3 regions of the Paenibacillus sp. VMFN-D1 genome follow, and region 3 is predicted to be linked to each of the others. Evidence: predicted binding sites of a transcription regulator. Region 3 holds the regulator's gene; each other region holds the start of a gene.
The links. Region 3 encodes CtsR, which represses protease genes until heat stress. Its sites were predicted from a motif close to ATGGTCAATAAAGGTCAAACA; they were not measured.

Region 1: a site for CtsR is predicted at 4,484-4,504, ahead of C7820_RS19615 (ATP-dependent Clp protease ATP-binding subunit). Genes of this name have one in related genera too.
Region 2: a site for CtsR is predicted at 3,084-3,104, ahead of clpP (ATP-dependent Clp endopeptidase proteolytic subunit ClpP). Genes of this name have one in related genera too.

What each region holds. Positions count from the first base shown of each region.
Region 1 is NZ_QRDU01000002.1:890,445-895,951, forward strand. It holds gene C7820_RS19605 (MFS transporter) at 1-1,110, opposite strand, end outside; gene C7820_RS19610 (MerR family transcriptional regulator) at 1,218-1,664, opposite strand; gene C7820_RS19615 (ATP-dependent Clp protease ATP-binding subunit) at 2,112-4,268, opposite strand; gene C7820_RS19620 (helix-turn-helix domain-containing protein) at 4,813-5,406, opposite strand.
Region 2 is NZ_QRDU01000003.1:605,223-610,729, reverse strand. It holds gene nrdE (class 1b ribonucleoside-diphosphate reductase subunit alpha) at 1-1,626, opposite strand, end outside; gene nrdI (class Ib ribonucleoside-diphosphate reductase assembly flavoprotein NrdI) at 1,613-1,972, opposite strand; gene clpP (ATP-dependent Clp endopeptidase proteolytic subunit ClpP) at 2,400-2,996, opposite strand; tRNA gene C7820_RS23650 (tRNA-Arg) at 3,205-3,279, opposite strand; gene C7820_RS23645 (sugar-binding transcriptional regulator) at 3,520-4,557, shown strand; gene gap (type I glyceraldehyde-3-phosphate dehydrogenase) at 4,637-5,507, shown strand, end outside.
Region 3 is NZ_QRDU01000010.1:93-5,599, forward strand. It holds partial or broken rRNA gene C7820_RS32160 (23S ribosomal RNA) at 1-5, shown strand, start outside; rRNA gene rrf (5S ribosomal RNA) at 103-219, shown strand; gene C7820_RS32170 (GNAT family N-acetyltransferase) at 604-1,791, shown strand; gene C7820_RS32175 (CtsR family transcriptional regulator) at 2,196-2,657, shown strand; gene mcsA (protein-arginine kinase activator protein McsA) at 2,687-3,211, shown strand; gene mcsB (protein-arginine kinase McsB) at 3,240-4,298, shown strand; gene clpC (ATP-dependent protease ATP-binding subunit ClpC) at 4,376-5,507, shown strand, end outside.

The DNA of each region.
Region 1 (5,507 bases), on a different contig from region 3:
ATGGTACCACTCGGACAGCTTGCCGGCGAGCCATGGAGAGACGGCACCGCCGAGGAAGCGGACGAAGCTGTACGCCGCGGAAGCGACGGAGCGCTCCACCGGAGCGGCCTGCATGACGGCCGTGGTGATCAGCGTGTTGTTGATGCCCAGGAAGATCCCGGCCACGATGACGCAGACAATAACGGTTTGTGGCGAGTGATTATACGTGCCGATGCCCATAATGAGCAGCACGATCGTAAACAGCGTAAGCACCGCTGCAATGGACGACACGACGCTGAAGCGCTTCTGCAGCTTCGGAGCTACGAATACCGACGTGAAGGCAAGCAGAATGCCCCAGCCGAAGAAGACATAACCCAGGCCGTGCTCATCCAGGTCCATGACGTACGGCGAGTACGCCATCAGGGTGAAGAAGCCGAAGTTATACAGGAATGCTGTAATCCCAAGGATCAGCAGGGCAGGATAGGACAGCGCCTTGAACGGGTCGGCCAGCGTGCTGGCTTTTTTCGGCTTGGGCACGTTCGGGAGCATAAACGTAACGAAAATAAATCCGATGGCCATGAGAACGGCCACGCCGAAGAACGGTCCGCGCCAGGAGATGGAGCCCAGCTCGCCCCCAAGCAGCGGTCCGACAGAAATCCCGAGACCGAGCGCGGCTTCGTACAAAATGATCGCTTTGGCGGTGCCGGACGTGGACAACCCGACGATCGCGGACAGCGCGGTGGCGATGAAGAGGGCGTTGCCGAGTCCCCAGCCGCCGCGGAAACCGACGATGCCGCCGATGGAGTTCGACAGGCCGCCCAGCGCCGCGAAGATGACGATGAGCAGCATCCCGGTCAGCAGCGTCTTCTTGATGCCGATCCGGCTGGAAATGACGCCGGTAATCAGCATTGCTACGCCGGTTACCAGGTTGTAGCTCGTAAACAGGAGCGAAACCTGGCTCTTGGATGCGTGCAGCTGCTCGGCGATGGCCGGCAGAATCGGGTCAACCAGGCCGAGGCCCATAAAGGAGATGATACAGGCAAAAGCGATCGCCCATACCGCCTTCGGCTGGGACAGCAGCCCACCTTGTCGCTGTTCCAGCTCAAGAGGCTGCGAAGCATTGGTTTTCATAAGTAACATTACCTCCATTTTGATGAATCATGTATTTTCAAATTTTCATGAATCTCCACAACAAAAAAACGTCTGTCGACGCCCTTGCATAGACACGTGCAGCGGCTTCAGCTTTCCTGGGAATCGGTTTCCTCGTCGAATTTGCGGATGAAATCATCCAGCCGTGTCTGCGTCTGTTCCAGCTCCTGCTGCATAAGGCGCATTTTTTCCACTTTGGTGCGCAGCATCTGAAGCTGTTCTTCCAGCATCTCGCTCATATGGGTCAATTGCTGCCTCCGATGAGCCCGGCTGGTCATGTCATGGTAGGTCTGGTGGTGCAGCTTGTAAGCGTCCGATACGGATAAGTACGAAACCAGCTCCTGCAGGCTGAAACCGAGAATTTCTTTGGCATTGACGATCTTCTTCAAGTACTCGATGTCCTCGCGGGTATAGAGGCGGGTGCCTCCTTCGCTCCGTTCAGGGGTCGGAAAAACGCCGATCTCTTCGTAATAGCGGATCGTTCGCTTCGTCAAGCCGCACTCTCGGGCGACATCGTCGATTTTATATTCATCCATTTCCTTCCTCCCACAAAGATTCCCGGGTAACATTACCCATTGTAATCCTGACTAACGTTAACGTCAACGTTAAATTTATGAAACGGAAAATATATTTCTTATGTCCTATTTATCGTGGAATGTGGTTGTCGGCTTAGTATGCCCGGCATCCTCCGTTTATGTGCGGCGTCCGTCCGTGGCCGTGTGACGGGTTTTTTCGTTGAACATTTCATTATGTTTCACGGTCGAAAGGCATGGCTGCGCGTTTCGGAGTGCTCAGAGGGTGAGGGGGAGAAGAGGGAATAGTGCTATATATCGGGCATCTGGAACAGCGAAGGGAGAAGGGCAAGCTGGCCGTGTTGTGCGATGCCTGATTGTCTGTACACATAAAAAAGCTGCCCCACACCGCGCAGCGGTTGAGGGACAGCTTGTTAAATTAAGGCTGATAAGTTGGCTATTCGGCGGACGTTATGCGCGAACGACTCGAACTTGGTCTGCTTCCAGCTCGACACGAATCTCCTTAACGTCTTCGTCGTCCAGCAGCAAATCGGTGATGCCGTCTTCCACATGCTGCGAAATAACGCGGCGGAGCGGACGGGCACCAAAGGCCGGATCGTAACCCAGTTCGGCCAGCTTGCGTTTTGCTTCGCCGGTCACGTCGAGGGAGATGCCGCGCTCCGACAGGGCAGCCGATACTTCGCTGAGCATATTGTCGACGATCGTTACGAGGTCTTCTTCCTTCAGCGAGGCAAACGGTACGATGCCGTCGAAGCGGTTCAGGAATTCAGGCCGGAAATAGCTGCCGAGCGAATCAAGAATCGAGCGGGTCTGCTCGGATTTGGCGGTGAAACCAACCATGATTTTCTTATCGGCGGCCGTGCCGGCGTTAGAAGTCATAATGATCACCGTATCCTTGAAGCTTACCGTACGCCCCTGGCTGTCGGTCAGACGGCCGTCATCCAGCACTTGCAGGAACATATGCTGAACGTCCGGATGCGCCTTCTCGATCTCATCGAGCAGGATAATGCTGTACGGGTTGCGGCGTACGCGTTCCGTCAGCTGGCCGGCTTCTTCATGACCGACGTATCCTGGTGGCGAACCGATCAGCTTGGAGACGGAGTGCCGCTCCATGTATTCGCTCATGTCGAGGCGAATCATCGAATCGGTGCTGCCGAACAGTTCTTCGGCCAGCGCCTTGGACAGTTCGGTCTTGCCGACACCGGTCGGCCCGACGAACAGGAAGGACGCAATCGGCTTGGAGTCGCTGCGCAGTCCGGCGCGTCCGCGGCGAACGGCTTTGGCGACCTTGTCGACGGCTTCGCCCTGGCCGATGACGCGGCTTGCGAGGCGGGCGGCCAGATTTTTCATCTTGCCGCGCTCATCCGCCTGCAGCTTGCCGACCGGGATGCCGGTTTTACGCTCGATGATGTTCTGGATATCCTCGACAGTTACTTCGAGGACCTCTCCGGCAGAGGCATTCCCGTTTAGACGCTGCTGCAGCTCGGCTTCCTCGTCGCGCAGCTTGGCGGCGAGCTCGTAGTTTTCATCGCGGGCGGCCGTGTCTTTCTCGATTGTGATCTGTTCCAGACGGGCTCGGATCTCGTCCGCACTGCCGACTGGAGCGCGCAGATTCAGCTTGGCGCCCGATTCGTCGAGCAGGTCGATCGCTTTATCGGGCAGGAAGCGGTCCTGGATATAGCGGCTGGACAGACGCACGCACGCTTCAAGCGTTTCGTCCGGGTAGCGTACGCCGTGGAACTGCTCGTATTTCGGACGCAGCCCTTTCAAAATTTCGACCGTTTCCTCGGCGGTCGGCTCGTCGACGGTCACCGGCTGGAAGCGGCGCTCCAGCGCGGCGTCTTTCTCGATATGACGGTATTCCTTAAGCGTCGTGGCGCCGATGACCTGCAGCTCGCCCCGTGCCAGCACCGGCTTCAGGATGTTGCCGGCGTCCATGGAGCCCTCCGCGGAGCCCGCGCCGACCAGCAGATGGATCTCGTCGATGAACAGCAGAACATTTTTACGCTGCTCCAGCTCGGCGATCAGCTGTTTGACTTTTTCTTCGAATTGCCCGCGAATGCCGGTTCCGGCTACGAGGGAGGCGACGTCGAGCGAATAGACTTCCTTGCTCCGCAGCTTCGCCGGCACGCGGCCTTCCGTAATGCGGAGCGCCAGCCCTTCGGCGATGGCCGTCTTGCCGACGCCCGGTTCGCCGATCAGCACCGGATTGTTTTTGTTCCGGCGGTTCAAAATTTCGATGACGCGGTCGATCTCCTCATCGCGGCCGATGACGTTGTCGATCTTGCCGCCGCGCGCCGCGTCGTTCAGATTGCGTCCGAGCTGATCCAGCAGCCCGCCGCCGCGCCGTCCGCCTTCTTGAGCGGCTGCTCTCGGAGGCTGCTGCGCCGCGCCGGATACCGGCTGGCCGGATTGCATGAAGCCGCGGAACAAATCTTCCAGCGGAGAAGAATAGCTGCCGGAAGGACCAAAGCCGGCCGCAAACGGCACGCCGCCGTTTACTTTGGCATAGCAATCTTCGCAAAGAAACAATTTCTCGGATTTATGGTTGACAGTGAGGCTCAGACCTACGGTTGCCTGGTTATGATTACATTGTTGACAGCGCATGAAGGCATGCCCCTTTCGTTAGTTAATGGAATAATCAATCTTTGGATACTTCATCTGGATGTCCTAATCAGGAAAACGGCTGCCCGCGCCTTACGGGAGCAGGCCGCCGGCATAAAGGGATAAAAGTCAGAACTCCGTCAGGACAAGACGGCTGCACCGAAAGTCAAACTCCTAAAGAGGTTGTTCATGCAGTACAAGTTTGATCCTTTGATCTGACTTTGACTTTCTTTGACCTTATTATACCCCACTTGGAACACTTGTCAACAGGTTTTCAGTTATTTTTCGTAAGTATATAGAAAAAGGTTTGAGAGAAGGATCGGTTCGGCCTTTCGGCTTGCTTGAGGCGAAAAAAAACGGCTGGAAGGCAAAGAAATACGTCTATCGATGTACATTCGAAGAGTGTGGCACATTTAGCGGAAACTTTTTTGCGATAAAACCGAGGCCCCGGGTCTCCCGAAGCATGAAAAAAGCCCTGCCGTCCGGAATGTCTCCGTAACAGCAGGGCGTACCTTGTATGATCAATGCGGTGAATAAGCCAAAAGTGTCATGATTCCTCGTCCTGCAATATGCAGTCGGCAAACAAAATGAATTTCGGGATGCGGAAAAACTGTTCCGCCCGGTCCTGAAAGCTGGCTGACGGCAGCGTCCCTTGGTGCAGCCATTTCCGAAACGTTCCGGGATGGATGTCCATCCATTCGCTGACGTCGCTGACGGACAGGTCGTGAACCATGCATAGCCCTGTTAGTATTTTGTTGCTGACAGGCGAGCGGGTCAGCGTCCGGCGCATGAAGCGCGAAGAGGATGGCTGACAGATGATCGGGCTCGTGGATGTGACGGTATGATTAAACAGAATGTGATGCGGATAGCCCAGGTATTGGCATACCTTGTCCAAATTCTTTTTTCCAGGGATCCGTCCTTCATATACCCAGGCGCTCACGCTCCGGGAAGAAACCGAAATGTCCTCAGCCAGCTGGGACAGCTTGATATCGTTGGCCATCAGGACAGCCAGCAGCACGCGGTTGCGGATTTGGCAGCGGGATGGCTTGCGGAAGCGTTTGACGCGGATTCCTTTTCCTAAGTATTTGCGATTGATCAGAGACCACGCCTGAATGGAATGCGGTTCTTGTTGTTTAGGCATATTTCCTCCGATGATTTTTCTTAAAATTCTACAATAGTTTCGGCTACGTTTTCAATAGTGCTATCGCCTGTTTCTGCAAGGTCCCAGTTTTCAGCCGAATG
Region 2 (5,507 bases), on a different contig from region 3:
TTCAAACAACTGCTTCACGCGTTCCGATTGCGGCCGGAAGTCCTTTTCGAGATAGCGGTCAAAATAGGTACCCTTCGCGTACTCGGACTTGTCGAAGTCCCGGAACGTTTCGCCGCGATCGCGCGCGATTTCCATGCTTTGCTCCAGCGAGTAGTAGTTCATCATCATGAAAAAGGTGCTCGCAAACTCGCGTGCTTCCGCGCTCTCGTATGCGATTTTGTTTTTGGCCAGGTAACCGTTCAGGTTCATGGCTCCAAGGCCGACGGAGTGCAGCTCCTTGTTGGCAAGGCTCACGCCCGGCGCGTTCTCCACGCGGGAGTGATCGCTGACGACCGTAAGGGCCTCGATGCCGACACGGACCGATTCCTTGATTTTTCCCTGCTCCATCACGTTCACGATGTTCAGCGAGGCCAGATTGCAGCTGATGTCCCGGCGGATCACATCGTCGACACCGTAGTCGTTAATTTCCGAAGTCTCCTGCAGCTGGAAAATTTCCGTGCACAGGTTGGACATTTTGATCTGGCCGACATCCTTCAGCGCGTGCACCTTGTTGGCGTTCGATTTGTTCACGATGTACGGATAACCGGACTCGAGCTGGATCGAAGCGATTTTCGTCAGCATGTCACGGGCGCTCATGACGGTTTTCTTCGTCACCTGGTCATTGGCGAGCAGCTCGTCGTACATTTCGTCCATATCGAGGTCGTCCAGATGCTTGCCGTAGGCTTTGTATACCGAGTAGGGGCCAAAGACCACAAGCGGCTTGTTCTGGGCGGCGAGCTCGTAAAATTTGTTCGGGACAATCAGCCCGATCGACAGCGTCTTGATGCGCAGCTTCTCGTCGGCGTTGATTTTCTTCGAATCGAGGAACTCGATGACATCCCAGCCGAAAATGTTATAGTATCCGGCACCCGAGCCTTTGCGCTGGCCCATTTGGTCGGCATAGGAGAACGCGTCCTCCATCAGCTTCAGCACCGGCATGATGCCTTTGGCCGCTCCGGCCACACCTTTGATCGGTTCGCCGCGCCCACGCAGCTTGGACAAATTGACGGCTACGCCGCCGCCGATTTTGGACAGCTGCATGCAGGTCCCGAGCACGTAGTTGATCGAATTGAGCGAATCGTCCATTTCCAGCAGGAAGCAGGAGACCAGCTCGCCGCGGCGGCTTTTGCCGGCATTGAGGAAGGTCGGGGTCGCAGGCTGCAGCCGCTGCTCGATCATCGCTTCGGCGATACGGAGCGCTTTACCGATATTTCCTTCGCCCAAGTACAGCGCCACGATGGCGACGCGGTCCGGGTATTGCTCCAGGTACTGCTTCTTGTCGTTGGTTCTCATCGCATAGTCCTTGTAGAACTTCGAGATCGCCATGTAGGACTGGAATTGGAAGTCGCTGCTCGCCGTCAGGTTGAACACGGACTCGACTTCGTCGTAGGTGTAATGCTCAAACACGTTCTCATAGTAGTCGTTGCTAATAAGGTAATCCAGCTTCTCGCGCAGGGAGCCGAATTTCATTGTATCGCGCTCCACTTCCTCCATAAAGGCGGCAACCGCCTCCCGGTCTTTTTCCAATTGAAAGTAACCGTCCGATCCGCGCTGCATAATTTCGTTGTTGAGTTCAATATGCTTCAATGCTCCGCACCCTCTCTTTGAAAATCTCCGTATCCCGCATCGTTCCCGAAAGCTCAAACTTGGTGATGACCGGCACATCGTACATCTCCGATATCGTATCCGCGCTTTTGGCGAAACGAGGCCCCCAGTTCCGGTTGCCGCTGGCCGACACGCCGCGAAGCATGCGGTTGTTCTTCGACAGGAAGTTGGACACTTTCTCGGGCACCTGCCCAAAACCCGTTGTATACGTTACGAGCACATAAGGCTCATTCACCTGCTCCTGCTCTTCGATCGGAATGGCTCTCATGTTCAGCTTGTTGATAAAGCGTCTGACATTGCCGGTCTTGGAATCATAGACGATCAGCATGATCCTTCACTCCTGAATAATGTTCTCTGCCGTGGTCACGGGCGTAAAAAAAACGTCTATTTGACGTCATTGAAGATAACCACACCACATATCGTGGTCGTTGTTCTTGTGATCACAGAATGGTTCAGCTTCGCTGAAAATGAAATCCCTTCATCCTAGAACTACAACGAATAGACTGGGATAGAGGGAAAAATATGTTATATATACTATGCCGATGGAAATCAATATGTAGATGATATTTGGCATGTATCAAGAATAATACATCAATATATTGATGTGGTCAAGCCTATGAGAATCATGTTCATGGGCGGCTTGCAGCCTGCTTGACGCCTTGAAAAACAAAAAAACAGGGAGCCCCCCGGCGATCCGTAAGCGGATCGATTCGGGGAGATTCCCTGTTTTTCTTCGGTTCCAAAGCCGCTAATATTTACACGCCTTGGATTGGAGTGCTTTCCAGAACTTTATCGATCAGTCCGTATTCCTGCGCTTCAGCTGCGCTCATGAAGTAGTCACGGTCGGTGTCTTTCTCGATGCGCTCCAGCGGCTGTCCGGTACGTTCGGACAGGATGCGGTTCAAGGTGTCGCGCATTTTCAGAATGCGGCGGGCGCGGATTTCGATATCCGTAGCTTGACCTTGCGCACCCCCGAGCGGCTGGTGGATCATGATCTCACTGTTTGGGAGGCCGAAGCGTTTGCCCTTGGCGCCGGCGTTCAGCAGGAACGCGCCCATGGAAGCGGCCAAGCCTACGCAGATTGTAGATACGTCCGGTTTGATGAACTGCATGGTATCGAAAATCGCCATACCGGCCGTAATGGATCCGCCGGGGCTGTTAATGTACAAATGGATGTCTTTCTCCGGATCTTCGGCTGCGAGGAACAGCAGCTGGGCGATGATAGAATTGGCGACCACGTCATTGACTTCGGTGCCCAGGAAAATGATGCGGTCTTTCAGCAAACGGGAATAGATGTCGTAAGCCCGTTCACCGCGGTTGCTTTGTTCGACGACCATAGGAATATAACTCACGTGGAAAACCTCCCTTAATTGGCTCAAAATAGGTCATTCTATACATACTGTTACCGTATTAACCACATGATAAACAATTTCAAACAAAAAGTCAAAGAAAGTCAAACTCGAGGTAAAAAAAATAGCCATCTGATTGGCTGTGGTACGTTTGGTTAAAAACATAACGTAGAACGGTTGTCGTTCTGCGTTCTCTTCTATTGAAGAAAAATGGCGCGCCCGCGAGGAATTGAACCTCGATCTCAGGCTTCGGAGGCCTACGTCATATCCATTGGACCACGGGCGCAAAATTCAATAGCAAGAGTTATTATATGATAGCTTGCCTCAAAATGCAAGGGTTATGTTATTAAATTTTTTGAATCAGGAAAATGCTGTATAGGAGGAAAGGCTGATGTGAATTATAGTCAGTGGACTACTTGCAACCAGCGCCATTATTGAGTAGAATAGTGGTGGGACTTAAAACGTTGACCCGGGACATTTTGGGGCCAGGGGAGAGAGGGAAGCGAAGTTGCAGGAGTGGAAAGAAATGCGGGATATATTAGAGATACAAAAGCAGCTTCTGCCTGATCTCGTGGACGTTCTCAAGACCAGATATACCATTCTTCATCAGATCATGCTGTCGGAGCTGATCGGCCGGAGAACGCTCGCTGCATCCCTGCATATGACCGAGCGGGTGCTGCGGGCCGAGACGGATCTTCTCAAGTCCCAGGGCCTGATTGAGATCGAGAGCTCTGGGATGAGGGTCAGTGAGGCGGGAAGCAAGCTGCTCGAACAGATGGAACCGATGGTGAAAGTGCTGTTCGGCCTCAATGATCTTGGCGAGAAGATCCGCCAGACGTACGGCTTGCGCAAAGTCGTGGTCGTGCCCGGGGATTGCGAATCGTCGCCGCTCACGAAGCGTGACTTGGGACGCGCGGGTGCCAAAGCGCTGCTTGGCGTCATGAACCAAGGGGACACCGTAGCGGTGACTGGAGGCTCAACGCTCGCCGAAGTGGCGGAGCAGTTGACGCCGCAGGCGGCCGTACCGATGAAGAACAGCTGGTTCGTGCCAGCTAGGGGCGGACTTGGCGAAAGCGTGGAGTTTCAGGCGAATACGATCGCATCCACAATGGCCAAGCGCGTCGGCGCGCAGTACCGGCTGCTGCATGTGCCGGACCTCCTGAGCGATGAAGCGTATCAGTCGCTGGTGCAGGACCGCAACATCCAGGAGATCGTGCAGGCGATTAGGCACTGCCGCATCATCATGCACGGCATCGGGGACGCGATGGAGATGACCCGCCGCAGAAGGCTGGATCCCGCCGCCGTGGAGGAGATCCGGTCGGAAGGAGCCGTAGCCGAATCCTTTGGCTACTATTTCAATGAACAAGGCGTTGTCGTTCATAAAATGATGACTTTGGGGCTGCGGCTGGAGGACATTATGCGGACCGAGACCGTCATAGGCATTGCGGGCGGCCGAAGCAAGGCCAAAGCGATCCATGCGGTGCTCAAATTTGGCCACGAGGACATTCTGGTGGTTGACGAAGCGGCCGCTATCGAGATCTGCCGGGAAATTGGCAGTGAGTAAACAACATTCCTTTTGATGTCATGACAGGTATTTACCTGTTTTGAATAAATAAAATACGAACTTTTGGGAGGACTATTCAATGAGTGTAAAAGTAGGCATTAACGGTTTTGGACGTATCGGACGACTCGCTTTCCGCCGTATTCAAAATGTGGAAGGCATCGAAGTTGTAGCCATCAACGACCTTACTGACGCTAAGATGTTGGCCCATCTGCTCAAATATGATACAACGCAAGGCACTTTCAACGGAGACATCGAAGTTCACGACGGCTTCTTCAAAGTGAACGGTAAAGAAGTTAAGGTTCTGGCGAACCGTAACCCTGAAGAACTTCCTTGGGGCGATCTTGGCGTAGACATCGTTCTCGAGTGCACAGGCTTCTTCACAACGAAAGAAGCTGCTGAGAAACACCTTAAAGGCGGCGCTAAGAAAGTTGTAATCTCCGCTCCGGCTACAGGCGACATGAAGACGATCGTATACAACGTTAACCATGAGACACTGGACGGAACTGAGACTGTAATCTCCGGCGCATCTTGCACAACGAACTGCCTGGCTCCAATGGCCAAAACGCTGAACGACAAGTTCGGTATCGTTCAAGGCTTGATGACAACGATCCACGCTTACACTGGCGACCAAAACACCCTGGACGCTCCGCATCCAAAAGGTGACTTCCGTCGTGCGCGTGCAGCTGCCGAAAACATCATTCCTAACTCCACTGGCGCTGCAAAAGCGATTGGTCTGGTTCTTCCAGAACTGCAAGGCAAACTGGACGGTGCCGCTCAACGCGTACCTGTACCAACAGGTTCCCTGACTGAGCTCGTTACAGTTCTGAATACCAAAGTAACGGCTGACGAAGTAAACGCAGCAATGAAAGAAGCTTCCGATCCAGAAACTTACGGCTACACTGAAGACGAAATCGTATCTTCCGACATCAAAGGCATCACGTTCGGTTCGC
Region 3 (5,507 bases):
TCCTAAAAGCTTTCTGAAAGAAAGCTTGCTACGGAAGCATATGCTTAATTAATTCGCAGATTCGTTTCGTATCTAGTTTTCAAGTGATCAAACACTTGAACGTTTGGTGGCGATAGCGGAGGGGTTCCACGCGTACCCATCCCGAACACGACCGTTAAGCCCTCCAGCGCCGATGGTACTTGGACCGAAGGGTCCTGGGAGAGTAGGACGTTGCCAAGCGAAGAACCACTGTTGATAACATCGACAGTGGTTTTTTTGTTCCCCCCGCTCCTGTTGATAAGGGGCTTTTTTCATCCACAGGCTCCAATGTTTTTAACATTTCTTCATTTTAATTATGCACAGATAACGTTTTCGACTCCCCGTTTCGCCAAAAAACCATCCACAAATACACAAAATGATCCCCATAACCCACAGATGATCGTGAATAACCACGACAAGATCCTCTTCTTTATATTAGTTGTCCCCAGGTACACAGGATAGATTGCCGGATGGATTGACTTTGCACACAGGTTTTGCCATACTCGTCTTTGAATTCAATGATTGTCAGGACGATGATACTCTGACTGAATTCGCAGGCACATCCTTAATAGGCGAGGTGGAAGCATGGAAATCCGGAATTTACGGGAAGATGAATTTGAGCAGAGCACTCGGCTAAGCGAATATGCTTTTCAATACAAGATGACTCCCGAGCGGAAGCAGCTGGCCAAAGAACGATTTAAACCTGAGCAGGTGTGGGGCATTTTTGACGAAGAGGAGCAACTGGCGGCTAAGCTGGTGTTAATCCCGTTTACGGTATCGGTTCAAGGTGAGAGTTTTCCTATGGGCGGGATTGCGAGCGTTTCCACATGGCCGGAGAACCGCCGGCAGGGTTATATTAAGCATCTGTTGACGCACGCGCTGCAGCAGATGAATGAGAACGGGCAGGTCTTTTCCATGCTGCATCCTTTTTCCTACCCGTTTTACCGGAAATACGGCTGGGAAATGTTCAGCGAGTACAAGAAATATGTCATTTCGACCGATAAATTGCCGGCAAAGGTCCTCACTGAAGGTGCGATTCGGCGGGATATCAAAGACGTGGATGTTCTGGATACGGTCTATGCTGCATTTTCCAAACGTTATAATGGATTAATGGTTCGGACCAGGGAATGGTGGACTCGTTCGGTACTGGACGAGGATGGGCATACCGCGGTATATTATTCGGCATCAGGTGCGCCGGAAGGATATGTTCTTTATAAGGTGGAAAACAAGGAGTTTACCATCGATGAACTCGTTTATGTCACGGATGAGGCACGTCGTGCGCTATGGACTTATATCGCCAATCACGATTCCATGGTGACACAGGTGATCGTCAATTTCATGCCGATGGATGACAGTCTTACATATCATTTGGCCGATCCACGGATTAACCAGGAAATTATCCCATATGGGATGGCCCGTGTCGTAAATATGAAGAAACTCGTCGAAACGTATCCTTTTACAGCCTCCGGCGAGGGGGGATCCGAGCGTCTAACGATTCAGCTGACGGATATGTATGCACCTTGGAATGAAGGCGTTTGGAGCTGGTCGTTCTCATCGGACGGAACCGCATCGGTCTCTCCCCTGGATTCATCTCAAGAACAGCAGGAAGAGGTCCTTAGCTGCGACATCCAGGCACTGACCGTCCTCCTGACGGGGTTCAAACGGCCGGCTGAACTATACCAATCCGGACGAATTGCAGGCAGTGCGAAGGCAGTGAGCATCCTGGAAGCGCGGATCCCCGCCCGACAGACCTTGTTTATGGACTTCTTTTAATTATGGAATAAAATACCTTGCTATACAATTCTATTGAGCAGGGATCCGATCAGAATAATAGCCCTCTGCATACGTTGCAGGGGGTGATTTCGTATCGGTGCGGTATAAAAAGAAGGAGAACGTCAAAAATGAAGATACACCCTCTTGGCAAAACGTGAGAATATGTTATAATTTAGATCAAAGAAAGTCAAAGTCAACGTAAATTCAAATGTATGTTTGTTTACGGTTGAACTCACAATAGTGAATGCGCAAGGTTTAGATCAGTTATAACATATTCACCGGGTTAAGATCCAGATTCGAGCCCACGACCATTGGTTAAGTTTAAAGGAGATGGTTTGGGTATGCGAACGGACTAACGAATGACCATGAAGGTCTTGACGTTTTAACGTAATGGAGGATGAACAATGCGTAATATCTCTGATATTATTGAACAATATCTGAAGGGTATTCTGCATGATAGTCCCGAAGGAATGATTGAAATTCAGCGCAACGATCTGGCTGATCAGTTCTCATGCGTTCCATCCCAGATCAACTATGTGATCAGTACACGTTTCACGCTGGAAAAAGGTTATCTTGTGGAAAGCAAGCGCGGTGGCGGAGGGTATATCCGGATTCAACGGATTGAACTCCCGCAATACTCGGCGCTTCATACGCATCTCCACCAAACGATTGGGGAACGCATCGATCAGAACGTGGCCGAGGGGCTGATCTACCAGTTGGAGGAGGCACGCATCCTGAGCAAACGCGAAGCGAGCATTATGCGTGCCGCAATATCCAGAGAGTGCCTGATGATCAAGCTTCCTTACCGGGATGAGATACGTGCTCGGCTGATGAAGGCGATGCTGATTTCTTTGTTAGGCAAATAGGCTTACGGAGAAAAAGGAGGTACATCGGTATGCTTTGCCAAGAATGTGGGAAGAGACCGGCGACTCTCCATTTTACCAAGATTGTGAATGGTGAGAAGACGGAGTTTCATTTTTGCGAATCCTGTGCCCGGGAGAAAGGGGAAATGATCCCCGGAACCTCTGGCGGATTTTCTATACACAGCCTGCTGTCTGGTCTCATGGACATTGACATGGCCGGCAAAGGGGCGGCAAGCAGCGCCAAGGCTGCTCAATCGCTGAGATGCGAAGAGTGCGGGATGACGTACTCGCAGTTCAGCAAGATCGGCCGGTTCGGCTGCAGCTCCTGTTATAAGTACTTCGGCAACCGCCTGGACCCTCTGCTCAAAAGAGTTCACGGCAGTACCGTACATGTCGGCAAGCTGCCTAAGAGAGGCGGCAGCAAAATTCAAGCCAAACGGAAAATCGACGGCTTGAAGCTCGAGCTTCAGCAGCGTATTCACGAAGAGGAGTTCGAAGAGGCTGCGAAGCTGCGCGACCAGATCCGTAAGCTTGAGAAAGAATTGTCGGAACAGTAAAGTTCACTCGAAGGAGGAGGAATGCGTGATGCCAAATCTCCGGTTTACCGAGAAAGCGCTGAGCGATTGGATGCGCGGCCAGGCCGATGCTTCCGAAATCGTCATCAGCAGCCGGGTTCGGGTTGCGCGCAACCTGCAGCATCTTCCTTTTCCGCTATTGGCCACCCGCCAGCAGTCGGAGGAAGTGCTCAAACGTCTGACGGGTATTCCCAGTGATCACCTTCAGTCTTTTGGAACTTTTTATACCGTGGAGCTCGACCACATCGATCCGCTGGACAAAAGGGTGCTGGTAGAGAAGCATTTAATCAGCCCTAATTTGGCGAATGAATCCCAGAACGGCGCGGTCATCCTCAGTGAGGACGAATCGGTCAGCATTATGATTAACGAAGAGGACCATCTTCGCATTCAATGTCTATACCCCGGTTTTCAAATCCGCCAAGCCTGGGAGAAGGCCTCGAGCATTGACGATAAATTTGAGGAATACATCGATTACGCCTTTGACGATAAGCATGGGTACTTGACCAGCTGTCCAACCAATGTGGGCACAGGCCTGCGGGCTTCGGTCATGATGCACCTCCCGGCGCTGGTGATGACCCAGCAGATCAACCGGATTCTATCCGCCGTTTCACAAGTTGGGCTCACCGTTAGAGGAATTTACGGGGAAGGCAGCGAAGCAATAGGTAACCTGTTCCAAATTTCGAATCAGATTACCTTGGGACAGACCGAGAATGAAATCATCGACAACCTCCACAGCGTCGTGCTGCAGATTATCGAGCATGAGAAAAATGCACGCACGCGGCTTATGAACGATTCCAGACTCCGCATTACCGACCGCATCAAACGGTCCTATGGGATTTTATCCTACGCGGAAGTCATGGATTCGAAAGAGGCAGGGCAGCGTCTCTCCGACGTGCGCCTTGGAGTTGACCTCGGGATTCTTGAGGGACCGTCTATTTCGGTGATGAATGAACTGAATGTGATGACCCAGCCGGGCTTCCTGCAGAAAACCTACGGTCACGAGATGAACACCGAAGAACGCGATATTTACCGGGCGAAGCTCATCCGGGAAACCCTCGGAAAGCGCTGAGCCTTTATGATATACAGCTTTACGATGAAGAACGCAAGTGGAGAAGCGATGATAAAACTCATGGAGGTGCAGGAGATATGATGTTCGGAAGATTTACGGAACGTGCGCAGAAGGTGCTCGCATTGGCACAAGAGGAAGCGGTTCGTTTAGGGCATAACAACATTGGTACGGAGCATATTTTGCTCGGACTGATCCGGGAAGGGGACGGCATAGCCGCTAAAGCTTTAATCGGACTCGGACTTGGCCTTGAAAAAATCCAGGATGAAGTGGAGACGCTCATCGGACGGGGGCAGGAACAGCCGACGAATATCGCTTATACCCCCCGCGCCAAAAAGGTAATTGAGCTGTCCATGGACGAAGCGCGCAAACTGGGTCATACGTATGTGGGTACAGAGCACATCCTGCTCGGCCTCATTCGCGAAGGCGAAGGCGTGGCCGCCCGTGTGTTGAATAATCTCGGCATCAGCCTGAACAAGGCACGCCAGCAAGTGCTGCAGCTGCTGGGCAGCAGCGAGGCTGTATCCAGCCATCACGGCAACCAATCCAACGTCAGCACGCCGACGCTCGACAGCCTGGCCCGTGACTTGACTGCCATTGCCAAGGAAGGCAACCTGGATCCGGTCATCGGCCGCAGCAACGAAATCGAAAGAGTTATCCAGGTCCTCAGCCGCCGGACCAAAAACAATCCGGTGCTGATCGGTGAGCCGGGGGTTGGTAAAACCGCCATCGCCGAAGGCCTGGCGCAAAAAATCATCAACAACGAAATCCCGGAAACGCTGCGTGACAAACGCGTCATGACGCTTGACATGGGATCGGTTGTAGCCGGTACGAAATACCGCGGCGAATTCGAGGACCGCTTGAAGAAAATTATGGATGAGATCCGCCAAGCTGGCAACATCATCCTCTTTATCGACGAGCTGCATACGCTGATCGGTGCCGGCGGCGCGGAAGGCGCTATCGACGCATCCAACATTCTGAAGCCGTCGCTTGCCCGCGGCGAGCTGCAGTGCATCGGTGCCACCACGCTGGATGAGTACCGCAAATATATCGAGAAAGACGCCGCTCTGGAGCGCCGTTTCCAACCGATCACGGTGGATCAGCCGTCTCCGGAAGAAGCGATTCAAATTCTGTTCGGCCTGCGCGACCGCTACGAAGCGCATCACCGTGTGAAAATTACGGATGAGGCGATCGTGGAAGCCGTGAAGCTGT